DNA from 3 places in the Arthrobacter sp. 2RAF6 genome. Region 1 is predicted to be linked to each of the others. Evidence: riboswitches for the same ligand, from Rfam matches in the RefSeq annotation. Region 1 holds a riboswitch; each other region holds the start of a gene.
What was found. A riboswitch is a leader RNA that binds a small molecule or an ion and turns the genes downstream of it on or off. The one in region 1 is predicted to bind cyclic di-AMP.
Positions count from the first base shown of each region.

Region 2: linked by a shared signal. The riboswitch ahead of AB4Z38_RS03325 (hypothetical protein) and the one ahead of AB4Z38_RS15860 (hypothetical protein) in region 1 are both predicted to bind cyclic di-AMP.
Region 3: linked by a shared signal. The riboswitch ahead of AB4Z38_RS12645 (M23 family metallopeptidase) and the one ahead of AB4Z38_RS15860 (hypothetical protein) in region 1 are both predicted to bind cyclic di-AMP.

Region 1 is NZ_JBFRGF010000022.1:40,752-43,992, reverse strand. Features, by position in the region: gene AB4Z38_RS15870 (TetR/AcrR family transcriptional regulator) at 1-48, opposite strand, end outside; gene AB4Z38_RS15865 (flavin-containing monooxygenase) at 89-1,180, shown strand; cyclic di-AMP (ydaO/yuaA leader) riboswitch at 1,298-1,448, shown strand; gene AB4Z38_RS15860 (hypothetical protein) at 1,451-2,530, shown strand; gene AB4Z38_RS15855 (PucR family transcriptional regulator) at 2,690-3,241, opposite strand, start outside.
Region 2 is NZ_JBFRGF010000003.1:133,888-137,128, reverse strand. Features, by position in the region: gene AB4Z38_RS03330 (ATP-binding protein) at 1-1,187, shown strand, start outside; cyclic di-AMP (ydaO/yuaA leader) riboswitch at 1,352-1,525, shown strand; gene AB4Z38_RS03325 (hypothetical protein) at 1,528-2,247, shown strand; gene AB4Z38_RS03320 (glycosyltransferase) at 2,407-3,241, shown strand, end outside.
Region 3 is NZ_JBFRGF010000015.1:53,664-56,904, reverse strand. Features, by position in the region: gene serC (phosphoserine transaminase) at 1-399, opposite strand, end outside; gene AB4Z38_RS12650 (metal-dependent transcriptional regulator) at 714-1,409, shown strand; cyclic di-AMP (ydaO/yuaA leader) riboswitch at 1,536-1,743, shown strand; gene AB4Z38_RS12645 (M23 family metallopeptidase) at 1,746-2,564, shown strand; cyclic di-AMP (ydaO/yuaA leader) riboswitch at 2,710-2,876, shown strand; gene AB4Z38_RS12640 (NlpC/P60 family protein) at 2,882-3,241, shown strand, end outside.

The DNA.
Region 1 (3,241 bases):
GGTTGCGACAGCTTGGGCTAACCGCCTGTCATTGTGTCGGATTTCCACGCAAAAAGAATATCATTCTAGTGACTGGAATGCTATTCTAATGACCTCGAACACCTCAGGAGGCTTCGCGATGGACAGCAATAAGCCAGTGGACACCATAGTTGTGGGCGCCGGGCAGGCAGGGCTCGCCACCGGATTCCACCTCCAGAAGCACCGGCAAGACTTCCTCATCCTGGACTCGCAGACCCGCGTCGGCGACGTGTGGCGGAACCGGTGGGATTCCTTGCGGCTCTTCACCCCGGCGCAGCACGATTCCCTTCCCGGCATGCCGTTTCCCGCCGCCCGAGGCAGCTTTCCCGGCAAAGACGCCATGGCCGAATACCTCGAGGAGTACGCCAGGAGCCGGGAACTCCCGGTACGTCATGGTGCCCACGTCGTCGGCATCGAGCGGGAGGACGGCCGGTTCCGAGTACAGTCGGGCTCCGGGTCGATCCTGGCCAAGAACGTTGTTGTTGCCACGGGCCCGAACGCACAGCCAAGGATTCCGGCGTTCGCACAGGAGCTGGATCCCGGCATCCACCAACTTCACGGAGCCGAATACACCAACCCGGACTCGGTTCCGCCCGGAGATGTCCTGGTGGTCGGCTCCGGCACCTCCGGCGTCGAAATCGCCTTGGAGCTCGCACCTACCCACCGCACTTACATTGCCGGAACCCCTCCGTTCCACATTCCGGGCCCCGTAACGCGATACGCCGGCGGGCTTTGGTGGCTCTTCATCCACAACGTGCTGAACAGATCCACCCCTATCGGCCGTAAAGTCGCAGTCGGGTTCACCCAGCACGGCGCGCCGCTGATCCGGACCTCTACGCGAGAGCTCGACGCCGCGGGAGTCGCCCGCCTGCCACGCCTGGCGGGCGCCCGCGAGGGCCAACCCCTGACTGATGAAGGCCACGCGATCCCGGTGTCCACGGTGATCTGGGCTACCGGTTACCGACCGGACTTCGGCTGGATCCGAGGACTTCCCGCGGATGAGGACGGCTGGCCGCTCACCTGTCGGGGTGCCGTGGAACAACTGCCGGGACTGTTCTTCGTGGGTATGCCGTTCCAATACGGGCTGACTTCGGGTCTCGTGGGCGGGGTCGGCCGCGACGCCGAACACGTCGCAGGACTCATCGCCGGGCGGACCCGGTAAAACCGGTCATCCCGCCCGTTATTCAAATGTGACTTTTGCATGCCGGCTGTTGTACCGTCGAGGTGCGACCCAATCCCCAACTGGGCCGCTTCCGGATTGACGCCGAGCTCTGCCGCAACCCGGAATCCGCCAGACCCGCGGCAGAGACGGGGGACCCAGAGTCTCCGGGCCTACTTCTCCACAGGCCCTTGGGGTGAAGCCGCCATGTGCGGCCGGACGGCCTCGTCCGAACCCGACAGCTAACCTCGAAGGCGTTGAGAGGCAATCACCATGTCCCCAATCATGGATCAGCCTCGCCGTGCCCAAGTGGCGCGCGAGCGCATCAAACCAACCGGACGTCGTCGGGCCAAAGACAGCGAACCGTTCATTGCTGCATCGGCTTCTGAACCTTTGATTTCGACAGCGGACCCCGCCACCACGGCAACCCCGACGACGGCGGTGCCCACCACGCGCGCGGCCGCCCGCGCAGCCGAACGGAAGAGAGCTTCCCAAGCCAGCGAAACCGCGGCCATTCCGATAGTGGGTGCCGCGACCGTGGCTGCCCCGACAGCAGAACCCGCGACAGCCGCCATTCCGGCAGTGGCTACTCCGACGGTGGCTGCCGAGACGGCTGAGCCGGCCAAAACCGAGGAGGCAGCCACAACAGCACCTCACGCGGCACCCCGGGCCAGCGTCGGTCCGGTGACCTTTTCTGGTTCGTCCTTCAGCCGTGAACCACACGCAGTCCTCAAGAAGGCCGCCAGCATCCGGACGATGAGCAACCGAATGGCAGTGGTTGCAGGAGCCCTAGGCATCTTGTTGACCGCCGGTTCCCTGGGCCAAGCCCTTGAGTTGCCCTTCTTCGGCCAGGAATCCCGCGCCCAGGACGCTGCCAGCGCGGACAGCCAAGACTCCACGCAATCCGGCGCCCCTTCCACGACGGCAAGTACTTCACCCAGCCCCGCAGCATCACCTTCGGCAGCTACCCCAAGCGCCAAGTCCGGCCAGACCTCCACGGACCCGGCGCAACATTCGCCGCAAGGACCCGCCGCCGTCGAACCGTCGAGCGTCTCGGCGCCATCGATCTCCGTCCAGGTTCCTGCCATCCCGTCAGCACTGCCCCCAAGCCTCACCCCTGCGCCTGTTCCTTCCAATCCGGTTCCGGCCCAGCCTGCACCGGCGCCCAGCCCGGATCCGACCGGGCCGACGAACCCCACCCCGACGCCGGATCCGACCGGCACGCCCTCGCCTGCGCCCACAGGTTCTTGGAAGCCGCGGAACCCGGCCAGCCCTACTCCCACGCCACAACCCACGCAGTCGGGCGTTGATCTTGGGTCGATTTTGGACGCAGCAACCAAGGCCCTGCAGTGAGGATGGGACAGCATCGAACATCTTCAGTCGAGTGGCATGGGCGATGCTGCCAAAGCAACCGGGCGCAGATCATTCAGCACCGCCCGGACCGTTGGCGCTGCAGCCTTCAGCTGAGGCAGCTCAACAAGTAAACCAGCGCGGCTTCCGGTACCAGCGGCTTCAAATCCGCGGGCGGCCCGCCCAGCGGCGCGCTTTGAGCGTTGCATGGAGTTCGAGCCGCGTCGCGCCATTCAGCGGATCTGCACCGATGAGCTGGCGGACCCTGGCGAGCCGGTTGTAGATGCTGCTGCGGTGCAGGTGGAGCTTCGTGGCCACGTCCTGCACGGAGCCGTCGCTGTCGTAAAGCAATTCGAGCACGGGCAGCAGCTCGCCGTTGCGGTCGGCATCCTCGATCTCTTGGAAATGCGCCGAGATCGAATCGTCCCAGCCACCGGGAGCCTGTAGCCGTTCGAACAACTGGTAGATCCCGGCCGAGCGGCTGTCCACGAGCTCGCCGAGTGGAGGATCGACGGCGGCAGCCTGGGCCGCGAGCTTCGACTGTCGGTAGGCCCGGCCCATCTGGCGGATGACTGAAAACGGCTCGCTGATGCCGAGTATGACGCGGTCCACCTTCCGGCCGGCGCGCTTGGCGAGTTCCAGCTGATAATGAACCAGGACTTGGGCATGCTCTGCCCGTCCGCCCGTTTCGCGGAACAACATGACCGAGTGCGT
Region 2 (3,241 bases), on a different contig from region 1:
CCGGTCAGGTGAGCAGCGATGCTGGATTCTTGTCCTCCGATGCGACCCGTGCGCCGTTGTCGCCCAGCGACGCTCAAATCCTGTCGGCGCTCCCCTCCGATGGCCGCCCGGTTGATCGCACCCTGTCCAATGGCGGCTACCGGCTCGTGGCCGCCGAAACCCCTTACGGCGATGTTGTCATCACGGGGCTGCCACTCGCCTCGAAGGAGGACACCGAGGCCTCGCTCGTCTGGACCATGGTGCTCGTATCCTTGGGCGGGCTGGTCCTGATCGGGCTGGCCGGAACCGTGCTCATCCGCCGCACCATGCGCCCCCTGGAGCAACTCTCCGACGTCGCCACGAAGGTATCGAAACTTCCGCTCGACGCCGGTGAGGTGGCACTCGCGGTGCGCGTTCCGGCGTCGGCGGCCCATCCGAGCACGGAAGTGGGAAGCGTCGGCCATGCTTTGAACCTGATGCTGGACAATGTTTCCAGCGCCCTCGAGGCACGCCAGCAAAGCGAAACAAAGGTGCGTCAGTTCGTGGCCGACGCGTCCCACGAACTACGCACTCCGCTGACCGCCATCCGCGGCTATACCGAGCTCTTGCGCATGACGGAGACGTTCACCGAGGACGGGCGCAAGTCACTGGGCCGGGTGCAGAGCCAGTCGGAACGCATGACCACCCTCGTGGAGGACCTCCTTCTGTTGGCCCGGCTGGACGAAGGGAAGGCCCCGGAGTTCACCGATGTGGACCTCACGCAGCTGGTGATCGAGACCGTCAGCGACGAGAAAGTCATGGCCCCGGAGCACATCTGGCAGCTCAAGCTCCCGGATGAGCCCCTCACGGTCCGCGGCGACACCACTCAACTCCACCAGGTTTTGGCGAATCTGCTCTCCAATGCCCGCAAGCACACGGAGGCGGGAACCACCGTGGTCACGGGCGTCGTGCGTTCCGCCGACGGCAGCGCCGTGGTGACAGTGACCGACAACGGGCCGGGCATCCCGCCTGAATTCCAGGGCAGGATCTTCTCCCGCTTTGCCCGTGCCGACGCCGCCCGATCGGGTTCCGAAGGCACGTCCGGGCTCGGCTTGTCGATTGTGGAATCCATTGTCCAGGCGCATGGTGGAACCGTCGAAGTGGCGTCGCGGCCCGGCCGGACGGAATTTGCGGTGCGGCTTCCGGCGCTCAGGACCGCCACGGCCTGAAGGGCCACCCAGGAGGGCGCGACGCCGGTGCGCGGCGCGCGCAAGTCGACGCACCGGCGTCGTGATCTCCGTTACCTAAATGTGACTTGAGCTGAATCCTCCTGTACCGTCGAATAGGTGCGCTGGATCATTCCGGCCACCGCCGGGTAGGCGCCGAGCTCTGCCCCTCCCCGGTGCCCAACAGTCCAGGCAGAGACGGGGGACCCAGGTCTCCGGGCAAGCGCTCATGTTGAGCCAGCCCTAGGGGTGAAGCCGTACCGCCACGATTTCCCGTGGCCACGGCCGGATGACCTCATCCGAATCCGACAGCTAACTCCGCAGGCGTCGAGAGGCAATCACCATGTCTGATTCCAGGAATCAGTCGCGCTCTGTTGCGCGCCACCGCGGCGAACCAGCCCGGAAAAACAAGTCACGTTCCACATTGAGGCGAGCCGCCTCGAACCTCGGCACCGGCCAGCGCATGGCCGTTGTTGCCGGCGTCGTTGCTGTGTTCCTTGGTGCAGGTGCCGCCACCCAGGCCGCCGGACAGGCCATTAATGCCCAGGACATGAGCCGCACGTCCGAATCCCGCACGACGGATCACTCAGCCACGCCATCGGCCAGCGCAAGCGCAAGCCCCAAGCCGAGCGCCGCGCCGACGCCGAGCCAGGCAGCCGCCCCCGCTCCGGCCGCCGTTGCGCCCCAGGCTGCCGCGCCGGCCGCCCCCGTGGCACCCCCTGCGCCAGCAGCCCCGGCCGCACCCGTCGCCGTCGATGATCCCTCCGGCGCCCAGGCCTATGCCGCAAGCATCCTTCCCTCCTACGGTTGGGGCCAGGGCGAAATGTCAGCACTGATCACCTTGTGGAACAAGGAATCGGACTGGCGCACCACTGCCACCAACGCCTCCAGCGGCGCTTACGGCATTGGGCAGTCGCTGCCGGCCGAAAAGATGGCGTCCGAAGGCGCTGACTGGCAGACCAACTACCAGACGCAGATCCGCTGGGGCCTGAACTACATCAAGGAACGCTACGGATCGCCGTCGGCAGCGTGGTCCTTCCACTTGGTCCACAACTGGTACTAAACCAAGATCCACGCACAAATACGTCGAGGTCCGTCCCTTCAGGGGCGGACCTCGACGTATTTTGGCCAGGCATGTGATTCGCCACGCCGGTGATACATCCACAGCCACGTCACAGGTTCCGCCTAAAGCCTTCATATTCTGCGACGGCACTCTGGATACATGACGCTCATCGAATCCACCTCCGGAACCCTGAAGGACCCCGCGGTGGTGCCGCCGGGCCTTACCATCCAAGCCAAGACCCCCATTCAACGCAGCACAGGGCGGCGCGCCCCCGTGGACACCCACACCGCCATCCCGGTCCTCGATGTCACCATCCCCGTCTTCAACGAGGAACGCGACCTCGAAGAGTGCCTGCGCAGGCTTCACGGCCACTTGCGCGAATCCTTCCCACATGGCTTCCGCATCACCGTGGCGGACAACGCGAGCACGGACAGCACCTTGAAGATCGCGGACCGCGTGGCAAGGGAACTGCCTGAGCTCGCGGTTGTCCACCTTGAGGAAAAGGGACGCGGTAACGCCCTGCGCAAGGTGTGGCTGGCATCGCCGTCGCCGGTTCTCGCTTACATGGACGTGGATCTCTCCACGGACCTTGCCGCGCTGGCGCCCCTTTTGGCGCCACTGATCTCCGGCCATTCGGACCTCGCAATCGGCACACGGCTGACCCGGAACTCGCGGGTTGTCCGCGGCCCCAAGCGCGAGTTCATTTCGCGTAGCTACAACTTGATGCTGCACTCGTTCATGGGTGCGCGCTTCAGCGATGCCCAGTGCGGTTTCAAGGCGATCCGGGCAGATGTCGCACAGCAGATCCTCCCCCACACCATGGACAACTCGTGGTTCTTCGATACTGAACTCCTGGTCCTCGCCGAACGCTGCGGCCTCCGGGTCCACGAGGTTCCCGTCGACTGGATTGACGATCCCAATTCGAGCGTCGACGTGGTGCGCACCGCCCTGGCCGACATCCGAGGCATGGTCCGGCTCACCCGGGATCTCGTCT
Region 3 (3,241 bases), on a different contig from region 1:
CGGCCGGGTGCCAGGCTCGGACTTGATGATGGACGAAGCTTCCAGGAACGGTGCCTTGTTGGTCGCCGAAGCGAACTTGGAACCGAACTCACCGAAGGAGAGGTGCTGGGCCTTCTTCTCGACCAGGCCGAAGCTGGCGACATCCCAGAACGCGGTGGAGCCTCCGACGCCGAGAATCACCTCGTAGCCCTCGGGTGCACGGAAGAACTGGCTAAGTCCCTCGCGGACCGAGCCCACCAGGTTCTTGACCGGTGCCTGGCGGTGGGAGGTGCCGAGGATCGTCGTCGAGGCGGCGGAAAGTGCCTCGATCTGCTCCGGGCGGACCTTGGAGGGCCCGGCACCGAAGCGGCCGTCCTTGGGCAGCAAATCGGCAGGGATGGTGATGCTGTTGTCGCTCACGGGATGCTCCAATGGTGAAGTAGCGGCCTAGATGGGTCGTGGCAGGCGGCAAGCTGCCCCTTCGACTCCCCAATTCTGCCTGACGCCGCAGGCGGGGGCAGAACCGAAGGTGTCATAGTCCGCCACGTGGAAAGCATTTGTTCGGCTGGCTCTGGACGGGGCACGAGAATTATTCGGAGTAATTCCAAATAAGCTAAGCTTGGAGCTGGCGCCCGGACCGGGACCGCCGGCGGTTCGGCCACCTGTTCGACCACTGAGGCGGCTGCGGTACGGTGGAAAATACGCAAGATACTGCGCTCGAGGAGCTGAGCTGGATGACGGATCTGATCGATACCACTGAGATGTATCTTCGGACCATTTTGGAGCTTGAAGAAGAGAACATCGTGGCTCTTCGCGCACGCATCGCCGAGCGCTTGCGGCACTCGGGCCCCACTGTTTCCCAGACGATCGGACGGATGGAGCGCGACGGCCTGGTGATTGTGTCCAATGACCGGCACCTTGAGCTGACTGAAACGGGCCGGAAACGCGCCACCGAGGTGATGCGCAAGCACCGGCTCGCCGAACGGCTCCTGGCAGATGTCATCGGACTGGACTGGGCCTACGTCCACGACGAAGCCTGCCGCTGGGAGCATGTCATGAGTGAGCGCGTGGAACGGCGGCTCTACGAGCTGCTGGACCACCCGACGGAATCGCCCTATGGCAACCCCATTCCCGGACTCGAAGCGCTGGGTGGAGTCGCGTCCCACGCCTTTACGGATGGCGTGGTCAACCTACTTGACGCGATGAACGAATACTCACCTGAAAACCGGGTCACTGTCAGCCGGCTGGCTGAACCGATCCAGGTGGAACCGGAACTTCTCGTGCAGCTGGACGAGGGCGGAATCCGGCCCGGCGCCAGGGTTTCCCTGGAACGTGTGGGGGAGTACATCTCCGTTCGCGTGCCCAATATCGACGGCGCGCTGGAACTGCCGCCTGAGGTTGCCTCGCACGTATTTGTCACGGTCGCCTAGCCGGCCCGGCGAGGCGACCGGCAAAGATAACGAAATTATTACCGCGGGGCCTTAATCCCCTATAGTTTGTTACTGGCGCCGATACCAAAGCGTTACCTGATCCGAAGCCGAGTTCTGCCAGCGGATCAGGTGGATTAGTCCATTCACTGGCAGAAGCGGAGGAACCACCATCGGCTGTCGAAAGACGGCCTTGGGGTGAAGTCCGCAGCGGAAGTGCAAAAAGTGCGGGGCCCTTCGGGTAGCTCTGCGCTTCGCGCCCTTCGCGCGGACCGGGTCCACGATCTCTCTGGCCCGAATCCGACAGCTAACTTCGCAGGCTTGCCAGAGAGGAAAACCTTGACCACGCAGAACACCAGGGGCCGCAGGCGCGCGTCCGGTCCTACTGCTGAGCTGCGGAGCACGAGCGCCGTCGAGCACGAGCGGCCCCGCGATCCCCATCGCGAACTTCGCCGCCGCAAGGGTCCTTTTCGGCAGATGGCCGAGTTCGCCGCGGCGAGCGGGGCGGGACAGAAGGCCGGAGTGGCCCTTGCCACGACGGGCCTCATCCTGACGGTCGCCATGCCGGGAACCGGCGCCATGACGGCCACGGCCGAATCAAACCAGGCCGCCTCGGCAGTAGGCACCCAGCCTGAGATTCCGGCCGCCGCAAGCGCCACGATCGACTTCAGCCGTGCTGCGGTTTCCACCACGGGGGATCCGGACAGCAAGCTCAAGCAGCTCTTGAGTGCGCAGTCCGTCGGCACCATCAAGACGTCGTCATCCAAGGGCACCCTGGGGGCGCCGTTGGACACCCTGACCACGGCCTCGCCTTTCGGCTACCGCGTGAATCCCATCACGGGCGGTTTGGGTGAGTTCCACCGAGGCCAGGACTTCGTGGCCCAGTGCGGCACCCCCGTCCATGCTGCCGCGGCCGGCAAGGTCACTTTCGCCGGCTGGCATCCGTATGGCGGCGGCAACCGCATTGTGGTGGACCATGGCAACGGCCTGGAAACCACGTACAACCATTTGTCTTCGTTCAACGTCCAGGTGGGCCAAACGGTCAGCCGTGGCGATGTCATCGCATTGAGCGGCACCACCGGCGCCTCCACGGGCTGCCACCTCCATTTTGAAGTCATGGTCAACGGCGACGTCGTTGACCCCCTGGGCTGGCTGTAGCCAATCCGATGGAAGCCTCTCGCATGCTTGTCACGCTCCGTGACCTGAATGTGACATTCAGCCAAAACTCATGTACCGTCTAAGACGCATCAACTTTTAGAGAGTTGATGCACTCGAGTGGATTGCCTAGCTCTGCCACTGCTCGAGGTTCCGTTCGCAAAACATCGTCTGGCAGAGGCGGGGGACCCACTTTTGGTCATCTTCACCGATGGCCTTGGGGTTAAGTCGCACAACTTCCGAGAGGGAGAAGTGTGGCCGGATGACTCCCATCCGAATCCGACAGCTTACCTCGCGGGCATAGGGAGAGGCCTCTTAACGTGTCTTCACGCTCTACTGTTGCGCGCCATCGTGCCGCGGTCACCAAGACCAACTCGCTTGCCGTTATCGCTAAGACTGTCGGCAGCAACGCCGGTGGCGTAGGCCGTCAGGCAGCAGTTATCGCAGCTGCTTCCGGTCTGGTGCTCACTAGCGGTATCGCAGCCAACGCTGCAGAAACCAACGTCCCCCGCGAGTCCACTTCGACCTCCGCCCTGGAAGTCCAGTCCATCGCCCAAGCAAGCATTTCGGCCGACTCCTCCGTCGCCATCAAGTACGAGCGCCCGGCGGTCTCCACCGAAGCTGCTCCGGTTGTCGCAGCTCCGGTTGCCACGCAGGACGCTACTCCGGCCGCAACGGGT